Regions from separate parts of the Fictibacillus sp. WQ 8-8 genome, predicted to be linked through region 3. Evidence: riboswitches for the same ligand, from Rfam matches in the RefSeq annotation. Region 3 holds a riboswitch; each other region holds the start of a gene.
What was found. Region 3 has a riboswitch for S-adenosylmethionine ahead of M1K46_RS14630 (homoserine dehydrogenase). Riboswitches for the same ligand answer to the same signal wherever they lie in the genome.
Positions count from the first base shown of each region.

Region 1: another riboswitch for S-adenosylmethionine. It lies ahead of M1K46_RS18920 (ABC transporter ATP-binding protein); the one in region 3 lies ahead of M1K46_RS14630 (homoserine dehydrogenase).
Region 2: another riboswitch for S-adenosylmethionine. It lies ahead of M1K46_RS00615 (YezD family protein); the one in region 3 lies ahead of M1K46_RS14630 (homoserine dehydrogenase).
Region 4: another riboswitch for S-adenosylmethionine. It lies ahead of M1K46_RS18245 (sugar ABC transporter substrate-binding protein); the one in region 3 lies ahead of M1K46_RS14630 (homoserine dehydrogenase).

Region 1 is NZ_JAMXKG010000009.1:96,622-104,577, forward strand. Features, by position in the region: gene ssuE (NADPH-dependent FMN reductase) at 1-476, opposite strand, end outside; gene M1K46_RS18905 (hypothetical protein) at 491-823, opposite strand; gene M1K46_RS18910 (aliphatic sulfonate ABC transporter substrate-binding protein) at 855-1,856, opposite strand; gene M1K46_RS18915 (ABC transporter permease) at 1,891-2,742, opposite strand; gene M1K46_RS18920 (ABC transporter ATP-binding protein) at 2,764-3,531, opposite strand; SAM riboswitch class I at 3,829-3,936, opposite strand; gene M1K46_RS18925 (VanW family protein) at 4,112-4,978, shown strand; gene M1K46_RS18930 (hypothetical protein) at 5,081-5,374, shown strand; partial or broken gene M1K46_RS18935 (DNA-binding response regulator) at 5,469-5,579, opposite strand; gene M1K46_RS18940 (NUDIX domain-containing protein) at 5,667-6,260, opposite strand; gene M1K46_RS18945 (alpha/beta fold hydrolase) at 6,257-7,117, opposite strand; gene M1K46_RS18950 (MFS transporter) at 7,322-7,956, shown strand, end outside.
Region 2 is NZ_JAMXKG010000001.1:120,202-128,157, reverse strand. Features, by position in the region: gene M1K46_RS00630 (heavy metal translocating P-type ATPase) at 1-1,757, shown strand, start outside; gene M1K46_RS00625 (hypothetical protein) at 1,757-2,608, shown strand; gene M1K46_RS00620 (sulfite exporter TauE/SafE family protein) at 2,676-3,578, opposite strand; SAM riboswitch class I at 3,803-3,912, shown strand; gene M1K46_RS00615 (YezD family protein) at 4,044-4,160, shown strand; gene M1K46_RS00610 (phosphoadenylyl-sulfate reductase) at 4,254-4,955, shown strand; gene sat (sulfate adenylyltransferase) at 4,983-6,131, shown strand; gene cysC (adenylyl-sulfate kinase) at 6,143-6,754, shown strand; gene cobA (uroporphyrinogen-III C-methyltransferase) at 6,832-7,614, shown strand; gene M1K46_RS00590 (sirohydrochlorin chelatase) at 7,615-7,956, shown strand, end outside.
Region 3 is NZ_JAMXKG010000006.1:81,735-89,690, reverse strand. Features, by position in the region: gene M1K46_RS14645 (GNAT family N-acetyltransferase) at 1-240, shown strand, start outside; gene M1K46_RS14640 (HPr family phosphocarrier protein) at 400-648, shown strand; gene M1K46_RS14635 (undecaprenyldiphospho-muramoylpentapeptide beta-N-acetylglucosaminyltransferase) at 878-1,948, opposite strand; SAM riboswitch class I at 2,074-2,183, shown strand; SAM riboswitch class I at 2,284-2,392, shown strand; gene M1K46_RS14630 (homoserine dehydrogenase) at 2,503-3,768, shown strand; gene M1K46_RS14625 (endonuclease MutS2) at 4,271-6,229, shown strand; gene yjcZ (sporulation protein YjcZ) at 6,361-6,585, opposite strand; gene M1K46_RS14615 (glutathione peroxidase) at 6,782-7,267, opposite strand; gene M1K46_RS14610 (MFS transporter) at 7,497-7,956, opposite strand, start outside.
Region 4 is NZ_JAMXKG010000008.1:169,442-177,397, reverse strand. Features, by position in the region: gene M1K46_RS18270 (methyl-accepting chemotaxis protein) at 1-26, shown strand, start outside; gene M1K46_RS18265 (hypothetical protein) at 64-438, opposite strand; gene M1K46_RS18260 (acyl-CoA thioesterase) at 435-968, opposite strand; gene cidR (cidABC operon transcriptional activator CidR) at 1,195-2,079, opposite strand; gene M1K46_RS18250 (hypothetical protein) at 2,198-2,905, shown strand; SAM riboswitch class I at 3,024-3,133, shown strand; gene M1K46_RS18245 (sugar ABC transporter substrate-binding protein) at 3,265-4,380, shown strand; gene M1K46_RS18240 (sugar ABC transporter ATP-binding protein) at 4,913-6,412, shown strand; gene M1K46_RS18235 (ABC transporter permease) at 6,413-7,417, shown strand; gene M1K46_RS18230 (BBE domain-containing protein) at 7,867-7,956, shown strand, end outside.

The DNA of each region.
Region 1 (7,956 bases), on a different contig from region 3:
ATTTCCTGATCAAACGCAACTTCACGGCCATTGTTATGCTGCAGCTGCAGATCGATTAAATAAATTCCATTTAATATGTTCCTTGCTCCAATGGCATAAAGAACAGGCTTTAACGCGTAATCGATGCTCAGAAGATGGGCGATCGTACCGCCCGTTGCAATGGGCAATACACTTTTTCCAGAGAGGATATCTTGTGGCAGCAGATCCAACAGCGACTTAAGGACTCCTGAATAGGCTGCCTTGTACACAGGTGTTCCAATAATGACAGCTTTTGCTTGTTTTATGCTCTTCTCAATGGCTTTCAGATGAGGACTCTGAAAATGGCCAAGAAAAAGATCTTCCGGCGGGACATCAAGTACTGAAAAAGATTCTGTTTCAAGCCCCCCTTTCTGGGACAATTCACTTAAATATCGAAGGACGATTCCCGTTCTTGAGGTTACAGAAGGGCTGCCTGATATGGTTACAATATCTGCCACAATAAAATCCTCCCTTAAATGTTCTTAATAAAAAAGTTGTGGAGCGCTTTTGCCAGCCCTCCTGAACCGAACGTAACGTGTGTTTCACGGCATTCTTTGCCTTTTCTCCTCTGGACATCGTTCAGGAATTCAAGAATGTACACTCTCCGATAGAGAATGTTGCGTATTCCTTTCTTTGCAAAGTAGTTTTCAATCGTGTTGTACAACCCTTTATTCACTCCGTATTTTTCCTTGCAAAGCCCTGTGAACTGAAGATCTGTCAAATTCACAAAGTTCAGCTGTTCCTTCGTGATCGATGCAATAAAGTCTTTGGGTCGCTGCCATTCTCTCAAAGACGTTTCTCCCATGTTTATCCCTCCATCAAATGTTGGCGTCTGGTCATTGCTTCTTTAAAACCTTCTCAACAAACTTGTTCTCTATGACTTTTGAAGTATCCAGCTTTTTCTTGATGCCACCTACTTTGTATAGAAAATCAGCTTGTTGCTGATGAGCTTTTGCAAATTCTTTGGTTGTCGGAGATAGAATCAAATCGGCCCGCTTTAAGACCGTGCTGACGATTTCCGGTTCAAGTTTCTCTTTTTTAGCGATATCTACCGTCACTTCATCCGGATGGTTGATAAACTCTTGTCTGACTTTCTCATATGTCTTTAGGAACAGTACCGTTAAATCAGGATGTTCCTTTGTGAACTGAGTCCTTGCCACCAAAAAGCTGGGCGCATTAATATTAAGGTCTTCTCCATCAGCCAATGACTTCGCTCCCGTTTGATAGATGGCTGTGGTGGCATACGGTTCCCATGTTGACCAGGCATCCACGGAACCGTTATCAAGTGCAGGTCTAGCTTCATCTGGCTGCAACTGTACAATTTTAATATCCTTGTCAGTCAACCCTGCTTGATCAAGCGCCATATAAAGAAAGTTATAGGCACTGCTTCCTTTAGCCACCGCAATTTTCTTTCCTTTTAAATCTTTTAACTCTTTAATCTTGCTTCCTTTTGGTATGATGATTGAATTTCCCTTTTTTCCATTCGTCGTTACCGCGATCGCTTTAAAATCAACGTTGCCCGACTGTCCGGCAATAAGAGGAGTTCCTCCGGTTGCACCGAAATCCAGCCTTCCAGATGCCAATGCCTCAAAGTGAGGAGGGCCGCTTTCAAATTCACTCCATTTTACTTTTACGCCTTCTTTCTCAAACGCTTTTTCAAAATATTTCTTCTCACGTGCATACGGCAGAACACCGGTACTTCCCTGAACTCCGATGTTGACCGTAACATTCCCTTTCTGCTCCGCGGTGGTGGTTTTCTCACTGCAGCCGGAAAGCATATTAAGCAATAAAATCAGTGTTAATACACCCGCAGCTATTTTTCTCTTCGTTAATTTCATCCGTTTTCTCCTCTCCTGTTATGTAAGATTTTGATCAGCCGATATAGCTGTCACGCCATTTCAGAAGCCGCTTTTCAAAATATCGGACCAGTGAATCTGATGCTTTGCCGAAAACCGCAAAAATGATAATGCCTACAAAAACGATGGACGTTTGAGAAAATTGCCTCGCATCCATGATAAGATATCCGATGCCTTCACTCGATCCCATCAGTTCAGCTGCGACCAAAGCCAGCCACGCCGCACCTAATGACAGCCGTAAACCGAGCAGAATATTTGGTAGTGCAGCAGGGAGAATGAGTTTTGTGATCTGTTTCCATTTGCTGAATTCAAGCACCTTCGCTACATCAAACAGTTTAGAGTCCACACCGCGTATCCCTAGGAACGCATTCACATAAAGCGGAAAGAACGCAGATTTTGAGATCAGCAATATTTTTGACAGCTCGCCAAAGCCAAACCAGAGAATGAATAAAGGAATTACAGCTAACGATGGAATAGTCCGCAGCATCTGAAACGTAGGATCAAGCGATTGCTCTGTTTTGCTCGAGAAACCAACTGCCAGCCCGGCCAGAAGTCCAAGTCCCCCGCCAATTAAAAATCCTGTAAGTGCCCGGAACAAGCTGATTTTAAAATGGGTGAATAATTCCCCGGTACGGATTAAGTCCTTAAATGCGATAAGGATTTCACTCGGCCTTGGCAGCAAGGTGGCAGAAATAAGTCCGTAAGCACCTGACAGTTCCCAAATAATGATGATAAAAACGGGAAATGCCAATCCTCGTGCCCAATGGGATAGAAATGGGTTTTTCCTCTGTTTTTTTGATGCTGTTTCCTTGATGCTTTGTTTTCGTTCTACAGTCGTTCTCGTTAATACCCCAGTCTGATTGCTCATTTTTTCATCTCCTTTATATCGTTATCGGACGGTTGCTGCTCGCTCGCTTTCCTCCACTTTTTCAAATTCACTCAATACCCGCTGTCGTATTTCCTGGAAAGCAAGATCTGTTTTTCTCCGTGGATGAGGCAGTTCAATCGGTATGACCTCCCTGACTGTGCCTGGCCGGGGATTCATGATCACTACAGTGCTGGCGAGATAAATGGCCTCATCGATGTCGTGAGTCACAAATATCATCGTCGTCCGATTCTTCTGCCAGATATTGAGCAGTACCTTTTGCATATGTGACCGGGTAAAGGCATCCAACGCTCCAAATGGTTCATCTAAGAGAAGAATCTTAGGATTTCTAAGCAGGGCTCTTGCGATGGATACCCGCTGTGCCATTCCTCCCGACAGCTCTTTTGGATAGGCATTTTCAAAGTCCTCCAACCGTACCAGCTTAATCAGCTCGCGAACTTTTTCTTGTGTAGCACTTTCTTTCACAGGCAAGTTGGCCGCGATATTTTTTTCCACGGTCAGCCAGGGAAACAGCCTGGGTTCTTGAAAAATAAACCCTTTATCAATGCTCGGCCCGGATACTTTTTGGTTATCCAGCAATACAGAGCCCTCATGCCTTGTATCCAATCCAGCAATTATTTTTAATAATGTGCTTTTTCCGCAGCCGCTCGGGCCGATCACTGTAATAAATTCTCCTTGATTCACATCGAGATCTATTTGCTCAAGTGCTTTTGTCACGCCTTTTCCTGTTTCAAAACTCCGATTGAGTTTACTAATTTGCAGTAAAGTCATATCATATCTCCCTTCTTCCCTGCGTTTTTGCAAAAAGAAAACAACCGGAACCCTCCTTTTTAAGGAAAGCCTCCGGTTGTCCGGTCGACGAAACGTTTTGAACATTTGCAGCGAATAAAATTCCCCCTTTCAAACGGAAACAGTTTATGAAAAAAAGAAAACCAAAAGGCCATGTCTGCTAATGTTGAGACACGGCCTTTGGTTTACCAATCAGCTGCACGATATTTTTTTACTCAATAAAAAACTTCCTCTTACATCTCATGGACGTGTAAGAAGAAGTTAAATAGCGTTCTACTTCTCTTATCGTCCAAGCTGATGCTTGTTGGATTTGGCACAGTTCTCTCGTTAAAGAGTCCGCTGCCGAGGTTTCGCAGGGCCAATTCCCTCCACCTCTCAGAATAAGAAAAAATTTATGGAGTTTTTAATTCATATAATCCTCATCGGATTAATAGTTATTAAAACAGGTATGCAATGGAAAGTCAATAACTTTTTTGAAAAATCTAAATTTTATTTACGTGAATGCTTACTACATAAATCCAGCCGTCCTTCCTCATACTATCTTTTGGGAGGTTGTTTTGTTATGTTACTTTCATTGTTAACCGGTATGCTGCTGGCCGTACAGCCTGTCTATACGCCTGAGAGTATATCATTGATTCAGCAAGGCCAAACCATCGCAATTATTGATCGAAAAGACTTTATGGTCCCGCTGCCAGGTACGCCTATCATAGACGGTGAAAAATTCGAGTCGTTTGCTGCAAAATTGGAAGGTCAGGTTTACCGTCCGCCCCTTAATGCAAGAATTAATGATTTAGGAGGAATTACTCCTGGAGAAAATGGTTCCATGCTCTACAAAAAAGCGTTTAAAGAGCAATTCTATGCCAGCTTTTTCAGCAAGGGGCCTCATAAACTTGAAGTCCCTCTATTAACCGTCCACCCCAGGGTTGACAGTGAGCTGCTTGGAAATATCAGGACCAATCACCTTGCTCAGTATGTCACTTATTTTAACCGTTCTCATTCATCCAGGACCCATAATATTTCACTTGCCGCAAAAGCGATTGATAATCAAGTCGTGTTTCCTGGAGAGACCTTTTCCTTTAACGGGGTCGTAGGCAGACGGACTACGGACAAAGGGTACATGCGTGCACCTGTTATTGTTCGTGGAGAGCTTTCAGAGGGAGTTGGCGGAGGAATCTGCCAGGTCTCCTCTACTCTTTTTAATGCCGTGGACCGGGCTGGACTTCATATTGTGCAGCGTTTTTCACACAGCCGAAGTGTACCTTATGTTCCAAAAGGCAGGGATGCAACCGTAAGCTGGTACGGGCCTGATTTCCGTTTTCAGAACCGTTATAACCAGCCGATCCTGATCCGGGCCAAAACCTATGGAGGGAGCATGATGGTGATGATTTCATCTTCTGATGTCATACATGTTCCTTCGAAAAAACATTGATTCTTCCGCTCGGATAAGAAATGTGTCAACATTGTTAACCATTGAGCAAACCCATTCCAATTTCATAATTGCGGTGTTAGAATAAACGAGGATTTGATCATCTTGGAGAGAAGTGATGACATGAAAAGTCTTCCGTTTTTCTATATGCTGTTCTTAATCAATGGATTGCTGCTTGCCGGTGGATTAGTAAGTCCGACTTACCTTGTTGTTGCCCGCTGGAGCATGATCTTCTTTAATATAACGGCCCTTGCTGCTCTTATTTATTTCAAAGAACACGGCAAGGGAGCAAGATGGAGCAAAGTTTCTTCCCGAGGCCGTCTTGTATGGTGGGGAGCTTTCTTGTTCAATGTTGTTTCTGCAGCGAATGAAGTTCTGCATTCCGGACTATTTCAATAATTTAAATTTACAGCTCAGCGTAATGCTGGGCTTTTTTATTTTCCCTTAAAAGCAAGCAAACGGCTGCCCAAGTGATGGATTAGAGTTGAAAAGCCTCTTCCCCATTACTTGCAGCTGTTACTTGATATCCTTCTTTTACTAAAAAACGTTCTACCGTTTCTTGTATCGAGAGATCATCTTCGACCAGCAGTATTGTATCGCTCATGGACCGCACCTCAACTAACTGTTTAACGGTACTTATAGAAAACCTCTTTGAATCAATGTTCGAATCCACTTTGGGCTAATTCTATTGCTAGATTTTCATATTAAAAAGACCCTTGAGCCACTCTGATTCATCATTTAACAGCCTGGATAAAAAACGAAGCTGCGGAAAGGGCACCAGATTAAGATTACGGTCCATCTTCTCTCTTTCTACAACAATTCCATTGCGGGCTATATACTCACCAAAAGTCAGCGTCCTGCTGCAAATTATCACAATATCTGCCGGTTTCAATAATACAATCGCTTTCGCTTCAGAAGATGGTACAGGCTTATCCATGGACTCCCCAAAGTACATGACAGAATATTCACCGTTTACACCTTTAATCAGAACGGGAGCCATTCCTTGTGAATCCTGTGCCCTCACTTTTGTTTCAGGATAATTCCAGCTGGGCGTATGATAGGTCACTGGGGAATGGATGGTTTTTACATTCATGCCCGATTCTTCATGCAATTCCCGCACCGCTGTCTCGATCGGTGTTTCATATCCTTCCCGATGCCCACCCAGCCTGACGACTCCTAGCTGATCCCCTTTCCTTGTCGGACCGATCTGAAACGGGAAAAGCCCTTTATAGAAGACAAAGATTCCAGCTGTCACAAACTGCTTTTCAAACTCTATTGCTCTCATGTTTTATGCCTCATGACAGGATGGAATAGAAATTCTTTGATCACCCTGCTGAATTTTTCAGCTTCTTCTAAAAAAGGATAATGATTGCTGTCATTAAAAACTTCCAGCTCGGCGTTAGGGATTAGTTCTGCAATTTCCCTAGAGAAAGGAAGAGGGCACTGGACGTCATGTGCTCCGCAAATCATCAAAGTTCTGGCAGTAACCTTGTGCAATTGTTTCGTAATATCAAATAGCAGAATTTCCCGTGCAAAAAAGTTCATGCGGGCAGCAGACATCGATTTGTGGACATCCCCTGTAAAATATTCATCATACCGATCTGGCTCATGCAAGGAGAGTTTCGTCCGCTCCCGGGAGCAGCGGCTGCGTTCTTCTTCTGATAGGTTCGTTTTCAGGCGTTCGATCAGCATTTGCATCTTTTCAAACTGTGGGTGCTCCTGATGATAGATACAATAGGGCGATGAGGAGGCATATTCCCTGGCTGCGGAACCGGCAATGATTAAAGAATCAATGGATTGAGGATGCCGCATGCCATAGACAAGCCCAAGCATTCCCCCGGTAGAATGTCCGGCAACGTTCCAAGACTGAATGCCCAGCTCCAATCTAACTGCTCCCAGATCGAGCACCGTCTCAATCATACTGAGCTGATACGGTTCGTGCGCTTGTTCTGACCTTCCCGCTTCTCTCAGATTTACTAGAAATACTTGGTTTGTTTCCGTAAATGTATCAGCAAATCTGTCACCTGTCTCATTAAACTCTGAATAGAGATGGGCCACACATAACGCAGGTCCCTGCCCTTTACTAAACACTTCAAAGTTTCCGCGTTCCGTTGAAATCATCTTCGTTTCCCAGCGTATCATCTGCTGACCACCATCCAGATCCTATAATTTCCTGACCTTACACTCTACCTATATACTCCATTTGAGTTTTATATCCTTTTCCAATGCAACCGGATTTTCCCCTCGTAAACTTTTTGTCGAACGATTCTAATTCACTAAAATGATTTTTACCATTAAAATAAATTTTAACGATAAATTAATTTCAATTGCGAGAGGAGTTTTTATATGGAAAGCAGTTTGGCACAGGAAGCAAAGGTTATAAAAAAGGCATCATTTGGAGAGGTTTTTGCCAACCGGCAGTTTTTATTTTTATGGATTGCCAGTATTTTTACAGGGCTGTCGTTCTCTATCTATTTAATTTCAGAGACCTGGTTTGTTATACGTGCTCTAGAAGCCCCATCAAAGCTTGGAATTATTATGATGCTCACCACCATTCCACGGGTACTGCTCATGTCAATCGGCGGCGTTCTCGCTGACCGGATGAAGCGGTCGCATGTGATCTTCATTTCCAATCTGACGAGAGGATTACTTGTACTTGGCTTAGTGCTTTTGATCATGAACGACAGTATGAACCTGATTTTCCTCGGTATATTTGCTCTTTGTTTTGGTGTACTTGATGCCTTTTACTGGCCGGCGAACCAATCCATGCTTCCCACCATCGTTGAAAAGGAGCATATCGTACGCTCCAACTCTCTCATGCAGACCACCAATCAGCTATCTTTATTAACTGGCCCGGTCATAGCCGGCTTTATCATTAAATTTGGCTCCTTCAGCGGCGTTTTCTGTTGCACTTCTATCCTGCTCATCTGCAGCAGCATTCTTATCTCGCAAATCCGCTATCCAGATCAGCAATCAAAAGA
Region 2 (7,956 bases), on a different contig from region 3:
AAAGTGCAAATATGGATGTACTCGTTGCATTGGGTACATCCGCCGCTTATTTTTACAGCCTTTATTTGACCATACAGGCAGCAGCCAATGGCAATAACATGCCTGAACTCTACTTTGAGACTTCGGCTGTCCTCATCACCTTGATTTTACTCGGTAAATTGTTTGAAGCGAGGGCAAAAGGAAGATCTTCTGAGGCCATAAAAAAACTGATGGGACTTCAGGCAAAAACAGCGCTTGTAATCCGTAACGGAGAAGAGCTGGAACTGCCATTGGAAGAAGTTGTAGCAGGAGATGTTGTTTCAGTCAAACCAGGTGAAAAAATCCCGGTTGACGGAGAGGTTGTTGGAGGCTATTCTGCTGTCGATGAATCCATGCTGACAGGGGAAAGTGTCCCAGTTGATAAAGCATCAGGAGACACGGTCATTGGAGCAACGATCAATCGTAATGGTTTTTTGAAAATCAAGGCAACGAAGGTTGGAAGAGATACAGTGTTATCCCAAATCATTAAAGTGGTGGAAGAAGCACAGGGCTCAAAAGCACCGATTCAGCGCTTAGCAGACAGAATTTCTGGGATTTTTGTTCCGATTGTCGTCGGTTTGGCTGTTGTAACCTTTCTCATTTGGTTTTTCTGGCTTGTACCCGGAGATTTTTCAGGAGCTCTTGAAAAACTGATTGCCGTTCTTGTCATCGCCTGCCCATGTGCGCTCGGTCTGGCAACCCCGACATCGATCATGGCCGGATCGGGACGTTCAGCTGAGTTCGGCATTCTTTTCAAAGGCGGGGAGCATCTAGAAAATACACACCTGATCGATACCATTATTTTAGATAAAACAGGAACAGTCACGAACGGAAGACCGGTTTTAACAGATATATTGCCTGCTTCAGGGCTTTCTGAGCAGGAGCTGTTAGTTCTTGCTGGTAGCGCTGAGAAAAATTCAGAACATCCTCTCGCCCAGGCAATTGTTGAGGGAATGACGGAACGGGACCTCATGCCTCTTTCCTCCAGCAGATTTGAAGCCATACCCGGACACGGTATCCAGGCTGTGGTCGATGGAAAAAGAGTACTTATAGGTACAAGAAAGCTGTTGAATGATCATGATATACCACTGCAGGCTATTCTTGAAAAAATGGAAGAGCTGGAAGAGCAGGGCAAGACGGTGATGCTCGCAGCTATAGATGGAGAGTACAGCGGGATGGTTGCTGTGGCCGATACGATAAAAGAAACATCCAAGGAAGCCATCAGCCGTTTAAATGCGATGAACATTGATGTATGGATGATTACCGGAGACAACACAAGGACCGCAAAAGCGATTGCCGATCAGGCTGGCATCGAGCAGGTTATTGCAGAAGTGCTGCCAGAAGGAAAGGCTGAAGAAGTGAAAAAACTTCAGCAGAAAGGCAGAAAAACAGCAATGGTAGGTGACGGTATAAATGACGCACCAGCACTTGCTGCAGCTGACATCGGGATGGCAATCGGAACAGGAGCGGATATAGCGATGGAAGCAGCTGATATTACCTTGATCCGCGGTGATCTGAACAGTATTGCTGACGCTATTTTTATGAGCAAGCGCACGATACGGAACATTAAACAAAATCTTTTTTGGGCGTTTGCTTATAATGCACTTGGCATCCCAATCGCTGCCAGCGGGTTTTTGGCTCCGTGGCTCGCAGGGGCTGCTATGGCATTCAGCTCGGTATCCGTTGTATTGAACGCGCTTAGGCTCCAAAAAATTAAACACTGTAGAGGTGAGTTTTGATGAAAAGCAAAAACATCCGCAACTGGGTGCTGTCTGCTGTTGGTATCCTCATTCTGATCATGGCTGGCTATGCTGTTTATGACGTTTTAGAAGGCAAGGACGGGAAGAGGGAGCAGGCCGGCCATCAAGATGGTCATTCAGAAATGCCTGGCATGGACCATGGGAATAAACATGGAGAACATGATGGACATAGTTCTGGTGATTTGGCCAAAAGTGAAGTTAAGCCATCCGTCAGCTACAAGGATGGTGTCATTTCGATTCAGTTAAAAGATCAAAAAGGCAGGCCTTTCGATGAGCTGGAGGTCAATCATGAAAAGCTGATGCACTTCATTCTGGTCAGCGAAGATTTAAAACAATACAATCACCTTCATCCTCAAAAGACCAGTAAAGGCTCGTTTGAAGTAAAGCACAGACTGCAGCCTGGAACCTACAAAGCATTTGTAGACATCAAGCCCAAAAATAAAGCTTATGCCGTTGCCCCGTTGAAAATTGAAGCGGGAAGCCATGGAAATCATACTCACCAGCCAGAATTGAAGGCAGATACCACCTTTTCAAAAACAATTGATGGACACAAGGTATCATTGACGCCAAAAGAATTTAAAGCTGGCCAGCCTGTTACGCTGCAATTTAGCATGGGTGATGCAAAACCTGAACCTTATCTTGGAGCACGTGGCCATGTTGTGGTCTTAGATCATACAGGAGAAAAATATGTCCACGTTCATCCTTCCACTCCTGAAGATACAAAATTTGAGACGGAATTTGAGGAACCTGGACTTTATAAATTGTGGGCGGAGTTTAAGATCAATGGGAAAGTGATCACCTATCCGTTCATTATTGAAGTGAAGAAATAGAAGAATACAATAAAAGCTGACTCATTTGAGTCAGCTTTTATTGGTATAAATTATTGTTTGTGATGTGTCAGTGGAGATTAGTGCTTTCAGTTTGTGGTCCAGCTGAGAAAGAATGTTTTTTATTTTTTCTAATGCTGAAGAAAATTGCCGCCAGCCAAACGACGACCAGCACGGTATAGACCGATTGCAGTGCTGTACCGGAGATTCCAGCGGACTGCAAAAGCGTCCGGGCGTTCGTTACAATAATCAATCCTCCAACAACCACACCTAAAATATGCGAAGGGATAATGCGGACGAGCCATGCTGCGATCGGTGCTGCGATTAATCCTCCCGCCATGAGGGCGATAACCCACATCCAGTTGACCTGCTCCCATCCGAGAGAGATGAGGAAACCGAGTGTAGCAGAAACGGCAACAGCAAATTCGCTCGTATCCACGGAACCGATGACCTTTCTTGTTGTTGTGCCGTTTTTGGCTAACAGGACAGGTGTGGCTACCGGTCCCCAGCCTCCTCCTCCGGTGGCATCCAAGAAGCCAGCAACAAGTCCGAGCGGGATGAGCTGCTTGCGGCTGAACGCTTTTTCATGATCAGCAGGCTTGGTGTTCTTTTTAAATAAAAATCGGTACAGAATAAAGAAACCAAGGAACAGCAGGAAAAAGGAAATATACGGTTTTACTGCGTCGCCAGGAAGATTGGATAAAAAGCAGGCACCGGTAAATGCCCCAATGGATCCCGGAATAATGAGACGAAAGATAATTTTACGGTCAACATTACCGAACCTGATGTGTGATGCACCTGAGGCGGCTGTCGTAACAACCTCTGCAAAGTGAACCGAAGCCGAAGCAACCGCCGGAGCGATTCCAAAGGCCAGCAGCAGGGAAGTCGAAGTCAGTCCGTAAGCCATTCCGAGTGACCCGTCAATCAGTTGTGCAACGAGTCCAATCAGGGCCAGGATGATCAGTTTTTTCATTTTACTCCTCCTAACAAATAAAAGGCCCTTAACAGTAAAGTTAAGAGCCTTCGGTTTTTCCGATCAGCAGTGTATCTCTTTTCGAATTTAGTATCTACTATATTCAATGGAATGAAAGTCTGTCAATAAAATTTTCGGATATTTCAATAAATATTTTTTAATCCGATAAGAATAATAGGGTTTGCGAAAGCATAAATGTGTGTTATTATTTAAAAAAATAAAAAAACTTATCCAGAGCGGTGAAGGGAACTGGCCCGATGAAACCCGGCAACCTGCATTTTTTTGCAAGGTGCTAACTCCAGCAGAATGTTTATTACATTTTGGAAGATAAGGTAATATGTTTACCTCGTCAGTCTTTCCGAAATGGAAAGGTTTTTTTATTGCCATTTTAATTCCTAAAAAAACCTAACAAAACATATTAAACGAGGAGGTTCTGATGTGGTAAACGGTAAAAGCCAGGATGAAATTTTTGAACAGTTAAAAGAAATGCTGAACAGTATCAAGTATGGGTCCATCACGTTAATTGTTCAGGATGGAAAGCTGATTCAGCTGGAAAAAAACGAAAAGGTACGTTTTAAATAAATATTCGCTGACTAGAAAACTAGAGGCGGTTTTAACATAGCAGGATGGCTGCTTATGGTTAAAGCTGCCTTTTTCATTGGAGGGGTGGTTAACATGCTCAAGTTTGACACATGGAAAGAACAGGAGTTTACGTTTCCGGAAGACAGTGAAACGAAGGGGGCACTCGAAGTACTGAAATGGGCGTATGAGCAATATGGAGATGCACTCGTTTATGCGTGCAGCTTCGGAATAGAAGGCAGTGTCCTGGTGGATCTTGTATCCAAGGTCAAACCAGATGCAAGAGTCGTTTTCCTGGATACAGGCCTTCACTTCAAGGAAACGTACGAGGTGATCGAAAAGGCGAAAAAAAGATATCCGGAAATGAAGATTGAGATGAAGAAGCCTTCGCTGTCCTTGTTGGAACAGGCGGAAAAGCATGGCAGCGAGTTATGGAAAAGAGAACCGAACCTCTGCTGTTATATACGAAAGGTAGTCCCTCTTGAGGAAACACTGAACGGAGCACCGGCATGGCTGTCGGGTCTCCGGAGGGAGCAGTCGGCAGGGAGGAGCAATGTTCAGTACATCAATAAGGATGAACGTTTTAAATCCGTGAAAATCTGTCCGCTGATCCATTGGACGTGGAAGGAAATTTGGAGATACGCCTACAAGCAGAATCTGCCCTACAATCCGCTTCACGATCAGGGGTATCCGAGCATCGGCTGCGAGCCGTGCACGCTTCCGGCTGACGGGTCGGGTGATTCCCGCTCAGGACGCTGGTCAGGGCAAGGGAAAACAGAGTGTGGACTTCACGAATAATAAAGTAAAATTACAGGAGGAATTAACATGACATCAATTTTGCCGCATGGAGGAAAGCTGATAAACCGTTATGAACCAAATCTGCCAACAGACCACATTCAAAAGGAAGTGGAACTGGATGCTACATCCTTAAGTGATCTTGAACTGATCGGTGTAGGAGCCTACAGCCCAATTACTGGTTTTCTAAATGAAGAAGACTATCAATCTGTCGTTGATTCTCTACGTCTTGCTGATGGAACGGTTTGGAGCATTCCAATCGTCCTTCCAGTTCATGAAAAACAAGCCAGGACGCTATCAGCAGGAGATCAGGCGAGGCTCGTATTTGAGGGTGTAACGTACGGAGTCATCGAGGTGGAAGACCTTTACCGCCCGGACATTAAGCATGAAGCAGAGCAAGTCTACCAAACGGCAGATACTGCACACCCTGGGGTTAAAAAACTTCTGGAACGCCCTTCTTACTATGTCGGAGGATCAATCACTCTCGTAAAGAGGCCTGAAAAACAGAGGTTTACTGAATATCGTCTGGATCCAGCTGAAACCCGCCAAGTCTTCAGAGACAGGGGATGGAATACAGTTGTAGGTTTCCAGACAAGAAATCCTGTGCATCGAGCACACGAATACATTCAAAAAACAGCCCTTGAAACCGTAGATGGACTGTTCCTGAACCCGCTTGTTGGAGAAACGAAATCCGATGATATTCCCGCTGATGTGAGGATGGAAAGCTATGAAATCCTGCTTGAAAACTATTATCCGCAAGACCGGGTATTCTTGGCCGTATTTCCGGCAGCGATGAGATATGCAGGACCGAGGGAAGCCATTTTTCATGCGATGGTCCGCAAAAACTTCGGATGCACACACTTTATCGTTGGAAGGGATCATGCAGGTGTGGGTAATTATTATGGGACGTATGATGCACAAAAAATCTTTTCCAGGTTTACTCCGGAAGAACTAGGCATTACACTGATGTTCTTTGAACATAGCTTCTATTGTACAAAGTGCGAAGGAATGGCTTCATCGAAAACATGTCCTCACAGCAAAGAGGATCATGTGATTTTGTCAGGCACTAAAGTGAGGGAACTGCTGAGAAATGGAGAGCTTCCGCCAGCCACCTTCAGCCGCAAAGAAGTCGTAGAAGTACTGATCAAAGGTCTGCAAGAAAAAACAGTAACCGCATAAGGAGGAACATGATGAGCCAAATACAGAACATTACATGGCACCAGGCGGCCGTATCAAAGGAAGACAGAAGAACACAAAATGCCCATCATAGTTTCGTAATATGGCTGACAGGGCTATCGGGTTCAGGAAAATCGACTCTTGCCAATGAGGTTGCTAAAGAACTGTTTCGGCGGCAGGTGAAAAACTATGTGCTGGATGGCGACAACATACGCCACGGCTTAAATAATGATCTTGGCTTTTCAGACGAGGACCGGAAAGAAAACATACGCCGGATCGGTGAAGTATCCAAGCTGTTTGTAGACAGCGGAACCGTTGTGCTGACGGCATTTATCTCACCATTTAAGGAAGATCGGGATCAGGCGAGACAGATCTTAGGCAGTGATGAATTCCTTGAAATCTTCGTAAAATGTCCGCTCGAAGAATGTGAAAACCGAGATCCGAAAGGACTTTACCAAAAAGCAAGAAAGGGAGAGATCAAAGCATTCACTGGGATCGATTCCCCATACGAGGAGCCGGAATCTCCAGAATTTACAGTGGATACGAAGGCCTCGACGATTGAGGAATGCACGGCCGAAGTCATCTCTTTTCTTGAAAGCAAGAATCTGATCAAAAGGAAGGAATAATCGTGGCCTATAACAGCAACAGTTTTGAAATCTATGAAAGGGAAACGATACTAAACAGCTGAGGCAGGTGAATGAAATTGAGCAAAGTGTATTTAGTGGGTGCTGGACCGGGGGATGCGGAATTAATCACCATCAAAGGAGCAAGGTGCATTAAGGAAGCTGATGTTATTCTTTATGACCGGCTTGTTAATAAAGATCTGCTGGATTATGCAAAGCCAGGTGCAGATTTGATCTATTGCGGGAAGCTCCCTAATCTTCATACGATGCAGCAAGATACGATCAATCATTTTTTAGTGAAGTATGCCAAAAAAGGAAAAGTTGTCACCCGGTTAAAGGGTGGTGACCCTTTTGTATTCGGCAGGGGCGGTGAAGAAGCGGAAGCTCTAGTTAAAAATCATGTGGAATTTGAAGTGGTTCCAGGTATTACATCTGGAATTGCTGCACCGGCTTATGCTGGTATACCAGTTACTCATAGAGACTATGGAGGCAGCTTTGCTATTGTCACCGGCCACCGGAAAGAAGGAGAGGACGAGAAGCAGAGATGGGAAAGCCTTGCTAAAGGAATTGATACACTTGCAATCTATATGGGTGTTAAGAACCTCCCTTACATCTGTGAAAGTCTCGTAAAATATGGGAAGAGCAAAGAAACACCAGCTGCTTTAATTCAATGGGGAACCTTTGGGGAGCAGCGGACGGTTACAGGCACTCTTGAAACGATTGAAACAGTAGCACGAAATGAAGGGATTCAAAATCCAAGCATGATCATCATTGGAGAGGTAGTCAAACTCCGCGAAAAGATCAGCTGGTTTGAAAAGACGCTAATAGAAAAGGATTCTTCTATTATAAGTGAGGCGTTGTAAATGAAAGCATTACTCCTCATCTGCCACGGCAGCAGAACAAAAGCAGGCACGGAAAAAGCATTGGAATTTGCGAAACGGTGCATGGGAGCCAGCGACTATCCCATTAAGGAAGTTTGTTTTCTGGAACTGTCAGCACCTGATATTTCCAAAGGGATTGAAGCATGTGTCCGTCAAGGAGCAGCCTCCATCTGCGCAATACCGGTTCTTTTATTAACGGCAGCTCATGCAAAAAAGGATATTCCAGAGGAAATAAGGCTGCAGCAAGAACGGTATCCAAATGTAGAGATATCGTACGGGAAACCTTTCGGAGTGCACGATTCTCTCTCACATTTATTATGGGAG
Region 3 (7,956 bases):
CATAAACCGTGGCTTGGATTTTTAATGGTACACAGCACTTTCCACAGACAGGGGATCGCAAAGGAAATCTATCTAGCATGCGAAGAAGAGATAAAGAAAAATAACAAACAATACTTGCGTCTCGGTGTACTTAGCGGGAATATCCCTGCGCTTTCTTTTTGGTTCAGAATGGGTTTTGCAGAAATAGAAGTAAAGGAAAGCGAGGGAAAGTTTCTTCATATTCTTGAAAAATCTCTTTAAACCGCTAATCAAGTCCTTTTTCCTAAATTCATTCTTACTCACATAAAGGCGAGTGTGCACGCATATCCTCATTGGTGTGCATAAAAGCTAAACCAGCTTAACATGTGCTTAATGATAGTGCATTAAAATGGCAGGGAAAAAGAATAGGAGTGGAAGGTAATGAAGACATATTGCTTTTTGCAGGAAAAAATGAATTCTGCGACAATTAACAAGCTCGTTCTTAAGGCGAACGAATATGAAGAGTGCCAGATCTATTTTGAACTTGATAACTGCCAGATGAACGCTAAAAGCATGCTTAGTATGAGCAAGCTTCGCGGTATTGCGGGGCTATGCTGCATATCTGCCCAGGGCATGGATAAACAGCACGCATTGGAAGGTCTGAGACAGATCTGCGCTGGGAAAATATAACCATAAGAAATAATCGGGCGAACTATGATTTTTGAACATATTTAGGATTTGTTGAAAATAATTAAGCCGAATTTGAACATAAATCCTTATTTCAGCGATTTGACACATTCATTTCAGCTTTCTGTCCCGACGCACAATAAAAAGCTTGCACCGCATTATTTGGGCCAAGCTTATCTATTGCTTTTTCCTCTCCTAGCTTTCCCCCATCTCAGAGGAGGAATGGGGAAAGTCATCCTTTTGCTTCTTCTTTAATGATGGAAAACAGATGGTCTAACGCATTACTAAGCTGGCTTTCTTCCATTCTGCTGATATAGGCTTCCTGATTCGAATAAAGCTGCTCAATGCCTTGCATAAGGGATTCAGCAGTCAGGTCTTCTTCAAACAGAACTTCGCAATAGCCTTGTTTTTCAAATGATCGGGCATTTTCAATTTGATCTCCGCGGCTTGCTTCTTTTGAGAGTGGAATGAGAAGCATTGGCTTTCTCAGTGACAAAAACTCAAAGATAGAATTAGAGCCTGCTCTTGAAATGACAAAATCCGTTGCTGCAAGGATATCTGCGAGCTCATCCGATACATATTCGAACTGGATGTAGCCTTTTTTCAGAATGGAAGAATCCTTCTGGCCTTTTCCGCAAAGATGAATGATTTGAAAGCGGGGAAGCAGAGCGTCAAGGCTTAATCTTACGGCCTCATTTATTTTTTTTGATCCGAGACTTCCTCCCATGATCAAGATGATCGGTTTACCAGGAGTCAAACCACAGAAAGCTCTCCCCTTGACTGCGATCCCTTCATGCAGCTCCTTACGGATAACAGCACCCGCGTATACCGTTTTTTCCCTTGGAAGATGATCAGTGGTTTCGGGGAACGTTGTACACACTTTGTTAGCGAAGGGGAGTGAAAGACGGTTTGCAAGCCCTGGACTAAGATCGGATTCATGGGTCACAATTGGCACCTTGTTCATCCGGCTGCCGAGGATTACGGGAACGGATACGAAACCACCCTTTGAAAAGACCACGTCTGGTTTTATGGTCTTGATGAGCCGAAATGCTTCAAATGCTCCTTGCATGACACGGAACGGATCTTTAAAATTGTTCCAGTCAAAATAGCGCCTTAGTTTACCAGTAGAGATGCTGTAATAGCGGACGCCTTCGATGGTTTCTGTCAGTTGCCGTTCAATTCCTCCTTTTGAACCGATATAGCTGACTTCCCAGCCTTCTTTTAAGAACAAAGGAATCAGAGCCAGGTTAACAGAAACGTGCCCGGTGGAACCTCCCCCTGTGAATACGATTTTCTTGCCCAAACCTTCCACCCCTTTTATTTATGTGTTTCTATCATACCAAAAATAATCTGCAATGATTCCAGAAATATCTGAATAATGGTTGACGCTCTCCTGTCTGCCGTGATAGAGTAAGACTAATTTAATGAAGCTTATCAAGAGCGGCGGAGGGAAAGGCCCAATGAAGCCCGGCAACCTTCAAGTATTCTACTTGAAAAGGTGCTAAATCCTTCAAAGGTAAAACTTTGGGAGATAAGAGACGGATCGGAACCATACAGCTCTCTTATCTTCGTGATAAGGGGGTTTTTTGTACTAAAAAAATAAAGTGCTACATAACATGTTTCAATCTCATGATAATACTCTTATCCAGAGCGGCGGAGGGAAAGGCCCGATGAAGCCCGGCAACCTTCAAGTATTCTACTTGAAAAGGTGCTACTACCTGCAGGAAAGAACCCTGGATGATAAGAGGAGGCCGGACTGCAGACCTCTTCTTTAGAAAGAGGTTTTTTCTTTTGCCATCATACAGATACCATTCATCCACTAATAAAAAATTTACTTTTGCAGAAGGAGTGATTATGTTGAAAGAATTAAAAATAGCACTGCTGGGGCTGGGGACTGTAGGATCCGGCGTATATACATCCATCATGGATAGAAAAGGTGCTTTAGAAGAATTGCTGGGTCATCGTCTGAAGCTGTCCAGTATTTTGATTAAGGATTCTTCCAAAGCAAGGCCTTTCGTAAAGGGGGTACCGTTGACGTCCGAATTCGAGAAGGCGATCGGGGAAGAAGTGCCTGATGTGGTCATTGAGGCGATTGGCGGAATCGAGCCTGCACGGTCTTACATCATACAATCACTTGAAGCGGGATGCCATGTGATTTCTGCGAATAAAGATTTGATTGCCCGGCATGGAGAAGAATTAACAGAGCGTGCTGCCGCAAAGGGTGTCCGTTTTGTCTATGAAGCGAGCGTAGGCGGAGGAATACCGATTTTGAGAACATTGAGGGAGCTTTTAAGAATCAATCGGATTCAGCATGTAGAAGCCATTTTAAATGGAACGTCCAACTTCATTCTTTCGTACATGAGAACGACAGGTTCCTCGTTTGAAGAAGCGCTGGAACTGGCACAGAAAAAAGGATATGCAGAGCCGGATCCGACAAATGACATCGAAGGCTTGGACGCATTTTACAAAGCGATGGTGCTGAGCAAATGGATTTATGGCGTGCAGCCATCCTGGGAAGAAGTGCAGGTGGAGGGGATTGGAAATGTGCTTCTTGAGGAGATTCAACTGGCTGAGCAGCTGGGGCTTCGGCTGAAGCATCTCGTTCTTTTAAACGATAGACTTGATCTCCAGGTACAGCCTGTATTTGTGGATAGCGATCATCCGCTGTATGGTGTGGAAGGCGTGGACAATGCCGTCCGTATTCAGACAGACCTTCTCGGCTGTTTGACCTTGCAAGGGCCGGGAGCTGGTGCAGAAGCAACAGCAAGTGCCATTGTGGAAGACTTATTATCGATCTATGAAACTAGGGAAGTATATAGAAACAAACCGGCTGTATCAGAACTCTGCCCTAAGAAACAAGAACAAGAGGTGAATACCTACCTTCTCGTCGGTGAAAAAATTGATTTTACAAAGGAAAGGGTTTCAGCAATTGAAAGGCATGGAATCATTTTAGACCGGACTTCTCTTCGTTTTCAGCATACTTCCCTTGCTGCCCTGCTTTATGAAGGACCGCTCCCTCTAGAACAGGAGGATGAGTTTATTCCAGTGAACAGCATCTATCCGGTCCGTCTGTCAAAAAGCGGCAAGGGGGCAGAGAAAGAAAAGGTGCCGGTGGCAGAATAGAAGACAGGAATATCCGTGGAGAGTCGGCTCTCTGCGGATTTTTTTACCCATCATGTTGACAAAGGAAAGGGTTTTACATATGATGGAAGTAACAAAAGGAAGGGAGTTGTGTGGATGAGTGTTCACGTTCTTAACTAAGCGAATTGGATAGTTGGAGCAAAAAGGCCGTGCTTGAAGCGGTTGTATTCTAGATGTCTTTTTGCGGCCACCAATAGTTAAGAACAGCGGTCAGCATACAACATTATCATTTTCGTGTACGTATTTTGTGCAACGAACGATGCCGCGCTCTTTGGGCGTATTTTTTTATGCTTTTTACAGCTTCCATAAGTCAGGGGACAGCTGTATGGAGAGGCGTATCCTTCCACACGAAAATTGATAACAGGCAGAAATGGCGGCGGTCCATTTCTGCCTTTTTTTATTGCATGATCTGGCCCTGTTCCCGGGAAAGGGGGAACTGTTTTATAGATTAGTTATTCGAAAAAATATGAGGAGGCAACTACCTTTGAACACCCATACAATTAACATGCTCGAATTTAATAAAATTACAGAAACATTATCTGCGTATGGATTAAACGAGAGTACAAAAAGAAAAATTTTAGAGCTAATGCCCTCTGGACAGATCACAATCATTAAGAATTGGCTAAGAGAGACGACGGAAGCGGCAGCAATTCTTAGAAAGTCTTCAAGCGTTCCTATTGCGAACTTGAACGGGATCGACCATGTGATGACGATTCCAGATAAAGGCCTTCTCTTAAGCCCTGAACAGCTGCAGCTTATTTGCGGGCTTGCAGAAAACGTAGAGCGTTTGCAGCGGTATATGAAGGACAAAGAATTTCTTGCACCAACTGTGTCTGCTTATGCTTACTCCCTGTTTGAACTGAAAGACCTCAAATCTGAAATTCAGCGCTGTATCCGTAACGGAAGAGTGGATGACGGAGCCAGCAAGCCGCTTGAAAAAGTAAGAAAGAGGATGCTTGCCTGTGAGGAAAAAATCAAAGCAAAGCTGGATCATATGCTAAAGTCACCGGCCTATCGGGATATGCTTCAGGAACCAATGATTTCGGTGAGAGACGGAAGGTATGCCATTCCTGTAAAAAGTAAATTTAAACGGAGCATGGATGGGCAGATCATTGATTCCTCTTCCAGCGGATCCACCGTTTTTATTGAACCGAAAGATGTCCGCAAGCTGCAGGATGAGCTTCAGCTTCTGCAGGCAGAGGAAGACATCGAAACAGCAAGGGTGCTGGGCAGATTAACAGGTCTGGTTGCAGGCTGCAAACATGAGATCTCAGTTAATATTGAAGGGATGCTTCATTATGATTTTATTTTTGCCAAAGCCAAATACAGCATCGCTCTTGATGGCAGAGAGGTTTCACTTAATCGTGAAAAACGGACCATTATCCATGAAGGAAGGCATCCGCTGCTCGGAAGCCATGCTGTTCCTTTGAACTTCCGACTCGGTGAAAACTATGGAGCACTCGTTATTACGGGTCCGAATACCGGCGGAAAGACGGTAGCCATAAAAACGGCAGGACTGCTGACGCTGATGGTTCAGTCGGGGCTTCATATTCCTGCAGGAAAGGGGAGCGAGTTTGGAATCTATTCAGAGGTGCTGACAGATATCGGTGACCATCAGAACATTGAACAGTCGCTGAGCACATTTTCGGCGCATATGACGAACATTATCTCCATCCTTCAGAAGGCCGGTCCTGATACGCTTGTCATCCTCGATGAACTTGGTGCAGGAACCGATCCTGCTGAGGGAATGGGGCTGGCTGTAGCCATTCTTGAAGACTTGTTTGAGAGAGGCGCTTCCATTCTAGCCACGACCCATTACAGTGAGATTAAAGATTTTGCTTATCTTACTCCAGGATTTGAGAACGCATCGATGGCTTTTAACCTCGAATCTCTAAAGCCGCTTTATGAGCTGAAGATTGGGGAAGCTGGTGAAAGCCAGGCCTTTTCCATCGCGTGGAAGCTGGGTCTCGAACAAAAGCTGATCACAAGGGCAAAACAAATAACGAGCAAAGAGGTTTCAGAAAAGAAAGAGAGCACTATGTTCGATTTACTGCATGTAGAAGCACAAACGCAAATGATAAGGAAAAGAAGAGAAGCAGAAGAAGGGAGAAACCGCAAGATACGAGAAGCAGAAAAGAAAACGGAAGAAAAACCGGAAGCCCGGACGTTCGAAGTGGGGGATCGGGTGTATGTATCCAGTTTAAAAACGGCGGGCATCATCTGTTCGGAAGAAGATAAAAGAGGAGAATACGAAGTGATTGTCCAAGGAGAAAAGGTGAAGATCCATAAGCTTCGCCTCACCCTCCATATTTCAAGAACCGAGCTGTATCCTGAGGGATATGATATGGATATTGTTTTTGAAACCAAGGAAAACCGAAAAAAAGACCGGCTCTTGAGCAAACGTCATGTTGATGGAATGGTGATCAACAGAGACGAAGAATAGAAGCTGCTAAAATGGTTGGTGCCAGGCACCACAATTACACAAGTGTGTAATTACGGTGCCAGGCACCAAAACCAAAACCAAACAAAAAGATCCAGGCGCCTCCGCCTGGATCTTTTTGTTCTGCAGTAAAATTAGCAGCTGCTGCTGGATTCACATCCACCGAGATGGCCAATCCCGCACGAACAGCCGATGATGATCAAGAGGATAAACAATACGATAATAATCGCAAATCCTCTTCCGCCGCCGTAGCCGCCGCCGTAGCCGCCGCCGTAACCGTAACCGCCATATCCGTGACATCCGCCGCCATAACCGTACCCGTAAGAAGCTGCAACAGGAACGTTTAGCGGAGCATTCATCGGTACATTAATCGGTGCGTTTGCATACATATTAAATTCCTCCTTCAAAATACTATTCCAACATCCTCGATACAGTATATGAAGGATCAGCCACTCGGTCTGGACGAATGCCTTGATGGCAAGCCTAAATCCTGGAGCAAAGAAAAAACGACGCTCTGGACCGTATTCCAGGGCGTGCGTTTTATGGAAAATCTTTTTATTGCTGTGCAAGCTGCGATTCAATTTCTTTTTTCATATCTTTGGGTGATGTCTGAGGAGAATGGCGGGATACAACGTTTCCATTTCGATCAACAAGAAACTTTGTGAAATTCCATTTGACCACCTTTGAGCCTAAAATGCCGGGCGCTTCTTTTGTCAGGAAAGCAAAGAGAGGATGAATGTTGTCTCCTTTTACATCAACCTTTGCGAACATGGGGAATTTCACTCCATAATTCAATTCGCAAAACTCCTGAATTTCTTCTTCACTCCCAGGTTCCTGGCCTGCAAACTGGTTACAAGGGAAACCAAGGATCTCAAGACCTTGTTCCTTGTACTGGTCGTAAAGTGCCTGAAGTTCCTTATATTGAGGAGTGAAACCGCATTTACTCGCTGTGTTGGCAATGATTAACACCTTGCCCTCGTAGTCCCTGAGAGATTTTTCTTCCCCCGTGATCGTCTTTGCTCGATACTCATAAACAGACATTGTGACCCTCCTATTATATAAACGAAAGTATATAGCTTCAGTGTAGTAGGTTTTATTCAGAAAGGAAAATAAAACGCTTACCATTACATGTACGGTGCCAGGCACCGCCTTTTGACACTTGTGTAATTGCGGTGCCTGGCACGCCAAAATGGCACCGCAAAAAATCAAAAAAAAAAGCGACAGGGAGAATTTAATTCTCCTTGTCGCTTTTTCTATTCTTTTATGCTTCTTATGCCGCGGATATTGAGGCATTTGCCCGCACACTATAAAACTGATAAAGGACGAGGGCGATGACGGACAATATGATTCCTGAGATATACGGAAGTCCCGCTGCAACAGAAAACAGCCAGCCGCCAAGCGGAGGCCCGATGATCCGTCCAAGAGAATCAAAGGAAGAGAGCAGTCCGGTTACACTGCCATGCCCTGATGTTGAGGTTTTTGTTAAAAGTGCAGAGACACTAGGGCGGATTACACCATTGCCAATCCCGAAAATAGAAAGATAGATGGCCGCCGTCGTAAAGTTATGAACTAGAAGGATCAAACCAAACCCGACAGCAGAAATAACAATGCCGGCCTGGATGACTTTTCCTTCGCCGAATTTTTTGGTCAGTCTGCCGACAAGTCCTCCTTGAACAAGAGCACCTGCAAACCCCATGATCATAAATATGTAGCCAAGGTGATTGGTATCA
Region 4 (7,956 bases), on a different contig from region 3:
AACTCACTCATACCTTTACTATGTAGTGAAAAAAGAAGCAGAGAGTCTGCTTCTTTTTTATGATTAGCTGATGATCGCGGATGTCCCTACTAATGATTCCGGAGTTCTTCCGAGTGCCAGAAGGCTGATCTTGGCATAGCCGGCATTGGGGCAGCTGGAGATGGTTTTTCGCAGTGCCTCGATGTCTTTATCTGATAAAAGTTTTTCAATCTCACTTTTATAGAGGCGGATGACGGACCCTTGAACAAACTCAGGGGAATAGCGTCTGCAATCTTCATTCATAATAAGACAGCCCATGTATTGATATTTAAACTGAAGTGCACGAGTCAGATTGATGATGTGCACCCATTTTTCATAAAGAGAAGGGTACGTGCGTTCAAGGTTTTCTAAGGACTCTTTTGCTTCTTTCAATTCGCTGTGGCTGCATAACGTAATCATACTAATGCTCCTTCCTGCTGCCAAGGTTTTCTTAGTGTAATAACCTCAGCCAACTCCTTGCTTCGTGCTCTGCGGATCTTGCGCATTTCTGCACGGTCTTTCGCAGTATCAAAAAGGAATTTTTCTTCTTCTGTTTCAGGGATGACTGCCGGTACTTCAACCGGACGTTTGTCTTCACCTAAAGCAACGAAGGTTAAAAAGGCTGTAGCTGCGATTCTTCGTTCCCCAGTGATAATATCTTCAGCGATAACTTTACAGAAAATCTCCATAGAGCTTTTTCCTGTATAGGATACGAAAGACTCAATGCATACTGAATCGGTCTGGTGAATCGGATGCAAGAAATCAATCGAATCGGTTGATGCGGTTACACATGTTTTTACACGTGCATGACGTCGCGCCGATAATGAGGCGGCACTGTCGAGTTTTTTCATCAAAACTCCGCCAAACAATGTGTTGTAGTTATTCAAGTCACAAGATAAGACCTGATCTGTATTTATAATGCGGCTTTCGCTCGTTTTTTTAGCTTCCAAAACAATCTCCCTTTCTCATCGTTACATCTTTTTATATTGGGACGCATTATCGTTTTTGCGTTTCCCTCTTACAGTTTCCTAGTGTACGCCTCCAAGAAAAGGAAGTAAAATTGTTATTTTTCATCATTTACATAGACGAAATCTATGTAAATGCTTTCAGATATACAGAAAAGGCATAGATGATTAAATGCAAAAGGCGGCTCTCCAAAGAGAACCGCCCCGTTATTTACTCTTCTGATAATTGTTCTTTTGCGTAGCTGAGCCACTCTTTCGCGGCAAAAGATAAATACTGATCTTTGTTCCAAATCAGGGCGAGATGCCAGCTGATGGAAGGATTGACGACTTTAATCGCACGCACTTCATCCGTCAGATGCCGGCAGATGCTCTCGGGCAGCAGGGAGACCCCTAATTTACACACGACCATCTCCTCGATAAAGGACCATTGTGAGCTTTCTGACGTAATGTGCGGACTGAAGCCAGCCTGATTGCAGGAGGAGATGATGCGGTCATGGAGGACGAAATCTTTGTTAAAAAGGATAAATGATTCCTCTCTTAGCTCAGCTAAATTTATTTCGTCCCGGACAGCAAGCGGATGGTCAGGATGGATGATGAGCCGCAAGTCCTCTTCCATAAAAGCAAAATACTGAAACATATCGGTGTTTGTCGGGAGCACGACAACCCCGATATCCAGTTGAAGGCTGGCCACTTCTTCTTCGATTTTTTTTGATCCGTCTTCCATAAGCTCGAAGGTAATGTGGGGATATCTGTCATGAAAACTGCCGATCAATTTTGGAAAAAGACGGGGATCAAAAATCGGAGGAAGCCCAATCCGAATATGCCCTTTTTTTAATCCGAGCAGGTTGTCCAGCTCCATCTCCAGGTTGTTGAATGCTTTATCGACCAGCTTGGCCTGGTCAAATATGGTCTGTCCGGCATCCGTAAGTGTCAGTCCCTTTCGTGAGCGGTCAAAAAGGACAACCCCAAGCTCATCCTCCAGATTCTTGATCATTTTGCTGATGGTTGGCTGGGTGATGAAAAGGGCATCAGCCGCCCGTGTAAAGCTGTTATATTTTGCCACTTCAATAAAATACTGTAATTGTTTAATATCCACGAATGCACCTGCTTGTCCGGTCTTTTTTTGTAGTGTATCACGAGATCTGAATAAAAACCAAAACAGGGCTTAGGTGCATATACTGTTTTATTGAAACTGGGGAAGGCAGGGATGCGACATGTACAGACAGCGGCAGGTAGTCGATATGAAAAGAGGGAATGTCATCGGAGACGGTTCGCTGGATACGGTGTATCTTACTGCTGAAAAAACAGCGGATAGTCCATACTGGGTGAACATTGCGGCCGTCGTTCAGGACGGCAGGACCAACCAGTACACGCAGATCCCTATTAAAGAAAATTCAGGATACAATCCAACCCTTTTTCTCGGTGATTTTACAGGTGACAAGGTAGAAGACATCATGGTGGTCATGGATACAGGAGGCAGCGGAGGCATGATCACCGCCTATGTATTTTCCTACAGAGGAGGGCAGTTCGGGCCGCTTTTTGACTCTGGTGTATTCAGTGACCAATGGAAGTACAGGGTTTTTTATCTGGACCAATATAAAGCACAGGTGAACAGCTACAACCTGAAGCAAAAATTTATCATCGATTTGAGTACGAAGGACAAGGAATACTTGTCTGAGATTTACTACCCGAATGGAAAATTAAAGGCTCCCATACAAGGATTTGTCTCATCTTTAAGCGGTCTTTACCCGGTGGACTTTGACCGAAATGGCGTGTATGAACTGCTGGCTTACCAAAACATCGCCGGCCGATATAACGCTGACCGCCTTGGCTATGTCCAGACTACCCTGAAGTGGAATGGCCGGGAGTTTGGTGCGGAGGTGCAGAACGTTGTGATCTTTGGCGGGGATATCCGAGGATAAGCCTGGTGGATTAACCTCTCGTTGTGGAGAGGTTTTTTATATGATAAAAAAACCATTGACTTTCTCCCTTTCGCAGATTAAAGTAATAACTATATTTTCTAAAAATTAAATATTCATTCTCTTATCAAGAGTGGCAGAGGGACTGGCCCTATGACGCCCAGCAACCGTTCCGTAATGGAATTGGTGCTAATTCCAGCAAAACAGCATGTCTGTTTTGAGAGATAAGAGAGGACGAATCCGTTATACATATGCGATGAAACCTCTCTTTTTCCAGAGAGGTTTTTTTACGTGGTGGGGCTTATTTCGCTGGTTCCGTGCCCCCTTGAGAAGAGAGATATACAAAAAAGGGAGTTGGGGAAATGAAACGATTCATTAAAAGCGCGGCAATCTCCGCGGTGGCTTTATCACTTTTATTAACGGGCTGTTCATCCGAAAGCAATACCGCTTCATCAGCTGGCAAACATGAAAAGGTTTCGTTCGATAACGTACCGAAGCGGTTTGCCAAAGGGCAGGGAGCCCGAATCAAGGTTATCCGTAAAATCGGCGGTGATGATCATACAGCCCAATTTTTAGCAGGTGCTAAAGCGGAAGGAGAGGCACTTGGTTTTACCGTTGATACCTACACAGCAAACGGTGATACCGCCAAGTTCCATGATGCGATTGCCCAGGCGGCTGATGAGAATTACGACGGTTTTATCATCTCTCACGGTGATGATGCGGCTACCATAAACGATATTAAGAAGCTTCGGGAAAAAGGAAAGAACGTGGTGACGTTTGATTCCAATCCGAACCTCGCGAAAGTAGGCGGTGTCACACTTACGTCTCAGGACGATGAAGCCCTTGCCAAGCTGGCTCTCGATCAGCTCGTTAAAGAGAACAAAGGGAAGGCCAACATCGTTTATCTTTGGGTAGACGGGTTCCCGCCGATGGTGCGACGCAACGCCGTCTATAAAGAAACATTGAAGAATAACCCGGGAATCAAGGAAGTAGAACGCTTTGGCGTTGCTTCTGCAGATACGTCGGTCCAGACGCAAAATGCGGTGACGGCCATGCTGAACAAACATAAAAAAGGCGAGATTGATGCCATTTTTGCCACATGGGATGCCTTTGCGATCGGGGCTGCACGTGCGATTAAAGAAGCGGGACGCAACGAAATCAAAATTTACGGAATTGACGTCTCCAATGCAGACCTTCAAGAAATCCAGCAAAAAGAAAGTCCTTGGAAGTACACGGCTGCTGTTGATCCTAAGCTAATTGGGGCAGTGGATATGAGAATTCTTGCTAAAAAGCTTGCGGGTGAAAAAACACCACAAAAATATGATTTGAAAGCTTCTCTCGTTTCACAAAAGGATCTTCAAAAATCAAACGAGGGTGTGAACATGGTCAACCTGTCCAAGGAAATTAAAGGCTGGGGCCAGTCTGATGCGTTTGAGGAAGATTGGATGAAGACACTTAAGGATCATTACCAAAAATAACTGAAACTCTCAGGAAGAAGAATGGGACTTGAATAGCCTAATAAATTGAACCGCACAAGAAAAAGTGAGCTCTTTCTTGAGTTCAATTTTCGGCTATTCAATTTTACAATTGCTGGCTCATACTACACCAGCAGTCCCATTCCATGAATGTAAAGTAAAAGATTTGAGGGTCTCTTGCACACATCAGTATGTGATGTATGTAAGAAAGCTAATCAAAATGCAGTTTTATTTATGCAAAATGAAAACGCACACTCTCTTTTTAAAGTTAGGCTCTTTTCTAAAAGATTGTTGCTTTGTGATGGTTTTTGTATTGATTCTTCATCGACAGGTTGATTGGAGTGTAAGGTGCGAGACTCCTGTGGGACTAGCGTGACAGGTGAAACCCGAAGGTGCTTGAGCCGAGGGGTTCAGCGCACGCCCCACGGAAAGCGAGCAGCCTGGAACGGAAATCAACTCCTCCCAAGAGCAATAAAGATTGCGAAAACAGCCTAAAGTTAAGAGAGTGTTTGCTTTGAGGGAAGGGGAGAAGCAGATGGCTCTGTTGGAGATGAAGGATATAAGTATTGAGTTTCCGGGTGTAAAAGCGTTGAATCGTGTGAGCTTTGCCAGTGAAACCAGCCGGGTTCATGCGCTGATCGGAGCGAACGGGGCTGGGAAATCGACCCTTATGAAGATTCTGTCGGGAGCCTACAATCATTACACGGGCGAGATTCATTTGGACGGAAAAAAAGCGGCCATCACTTCGCCGAGAGATGCCCTGGACGAAGGAATTCAAATCGTCCATCAAGAGGTTGACACCGCGCTGATCCCGTATTTAACCGTTGGTGAAAATATTCTGCTGCATGATCTGGTCAACGAGATGAGTAAAAAGCAGCTTGTAAGATGGAAACAGCTGCATAAGAAGGCATCGCAAATTTTAGAAGAGATGAACATCAACGTCTCTTCCAAAAAGCTGGTCAGTGAGCTTACACTTGCTCAAAAGCAGATGGTTCTCATCGCCCGAGCGGTTTCAGCACAGTGCCGTTTTCTAATTTTGGATGAACCGACTGCGCCGTTAAGCCATTCAGAAACAAACGAACTGTTCCGGATTGTCAGAAACCTGAAGTCTAAAAATGTAGGCATCATATTCATTTCTCACCGGCTGCCGGAAATCTTTGAAATCTGTGATGACATTACGGTGATGAGGAACGGTGAGTTAGTCATAAAAGAATCTATTTCGGAAACTTCAATCAACCGGATCATCGAGCAGATGCTCGGCAAGGCGCTGGATGAGCAGTTTCCTGCCTTGAACGGAAAAGTGGGAGAAACTGTTCTTGAGGTAAAAGGGCTTTCTGACGCCGAGAAGATCAAGGATTTGAACTTAACGGTCCGTGCTGGTGAAATTATCGGAATCGCGGGACTTGTAGGAGCAGGAAAAACAGAGCTGTGCAAAATCCTGTTCGGCTGTACAAAAATTACAGCAGGCGCTGTTCTTCTCAAGGGGAAGAAACTGAAGCTGAAAAACCCGCATCAGGCGGTAAAGCATGGCCTGGCTCTCGTTCCGGAAGAACGGAGAAAAGAGGGGATTCTGGTCGCGGAATCGGTTGCTGCTAATCTAACAGCCGCCAATCTTGGACAGTTCTCCAAGGTACTAAGTTTTCTGGATCGCCGGGCGGAAAAACAAAAGGCTGTTGAAATCATTCAAACCTTAGGCATTAAGACGCCATCTGAGAAAACGAAGGTTCAAAATCTTTCCGGGGGAAATCAGCAAAAGATTGCGATCGGCAAATGGCTCATCGCAGATGCCGATGTTTATATTTTTGATGAGCCGACGAAGGGTGTAGATGTAGGTGCTAAGAAGGACATTTTTGAACTGATCTCCGCGCTGGCAAAACGGGGCAAAGCCATCCTTTATGCGTCCTCAGAGTTTACAGAGATCTTAGGTATCACGAACCGTCTTTACGTGCTGTATGACGGACGCAGTGTGAAAGAGCTCGAAACCTCAGCAGCGACGGAAGAAGAGCTATTATTCTATTCAACAGGAGGAAGGTAGATGGAGCTTTCAAAACCAATACCGGCCCAAGTTTCTCCAAAAAAGAAATTTGAGCTGTTCGACTTTTTTTATAAATATGGAACGATCTTAACCATTCTGGTCTTAATTGGTGTGTTCACTGCGGCCAATCCATCCTTTGTGCAGGGACATAACCTGATGAACATTTTACGGTCGATCTCCATCGTTACCATCATTGCGATCGGCATTACGATATCACTGTCCGTCAACGGATTTGACCTTTCTGTCGGATCTGTGGCCTCTCTTTCGAATGCCATTGCGATCTCAATGTTTGTCTGGTTCTCCCAGAACACGGTAGTAGCGATTCTTTCCGCCCTCGCTGCCGCTCTGATTGTAGGCATCATTAACTCCGTGATGATTGTTAAAGTGAAAATACCGGATATGCTCCTGACGCTTGCCACCATGTTTATCATCCAGGGGATTGCACTCACGTACACGAAAGGGGCGACCATCTCGCAAAACATGGTCATGCCTGATGGAACGTTTGCGACGGGCAAGATCAGTGCAGCGTTCGAGAAAATAGGACAAGTCCCTTGGATCATCGTGATCATGGCAGCGGCAGTCGTTCTCGTCCATGTTCTTCTCAATTACACAAAGCACGGCCGGTACATGTATGTCATCGGCGGGAATGAAGAAGCAGCAAGGCTTTCAGGCATCCCGGTAAACAAATATAAGGTAGCGGCCTATCTGCTGTCCGCTCTTTTTGCTTCGATCGGCGGCATTGTTTTGGCATCAAGAGTGATGACTGCTGAAATCAATGCAGGCACTCCATATTTAATGGATGCTGTGGCTGCGGCTTTTATTGGTTTTTCGGTGTTTGGTGCAGGCAAACCCAATGCTTTTGGAACCCTGATCGGCGCTGTATTGATCGGTATTCTGCAGAACGGCCTCGTCATGATGTCTGTTCCTTATTATTCCATGGACATTGTGAAGGGAGCGGTTCTCGCATTTGCACTGGCGTTAACCTATTATAAACAAAAAAAATAAACAGGAAAGGGGCTGTCCAAGAAGTCTGTAAGCTGTTGATTTCCGTTCCAGGCTGCTCGCTTTCCGCGGGGCGTGCGGTGAGCCTCTTGGTGCAAGCACCGGCGGGAGTCTCACCTGTCACGCTAGTCCCGCAGGAGTCTCGCATCTTCCACTTCAATTAACTTTTCATTGAAGATTTTTCAAGCCAAAAAGGGGCTGCCTGAAGGTCAATTTTCGACTTTCTGGGCAGCCCCGTTTTTATAAATTTATAAAAAAAATGACTGTTTGTCCTTTCTCAACATACGTTATGATAGGGAGTTTTTTTCTCCACTATGTATGGATAGAGGATAGTCAAATGAAAAGACTCAATCTTAAAGGGCTGACGGGCGAAGTCGTTACCCGTTTTAGCCCTTTATACGAAGAAGCACGGCAGTTTTTCCAGCCGGTATTTTGGGCTTGGGTGTGACAGCATGATTGAACTCGAACTTGTGGATTATACAGGAAGAATATTGAAAGCAAATCAATACGTCAATGGAGATTTGTTCTGGGCTTGCCGGGGT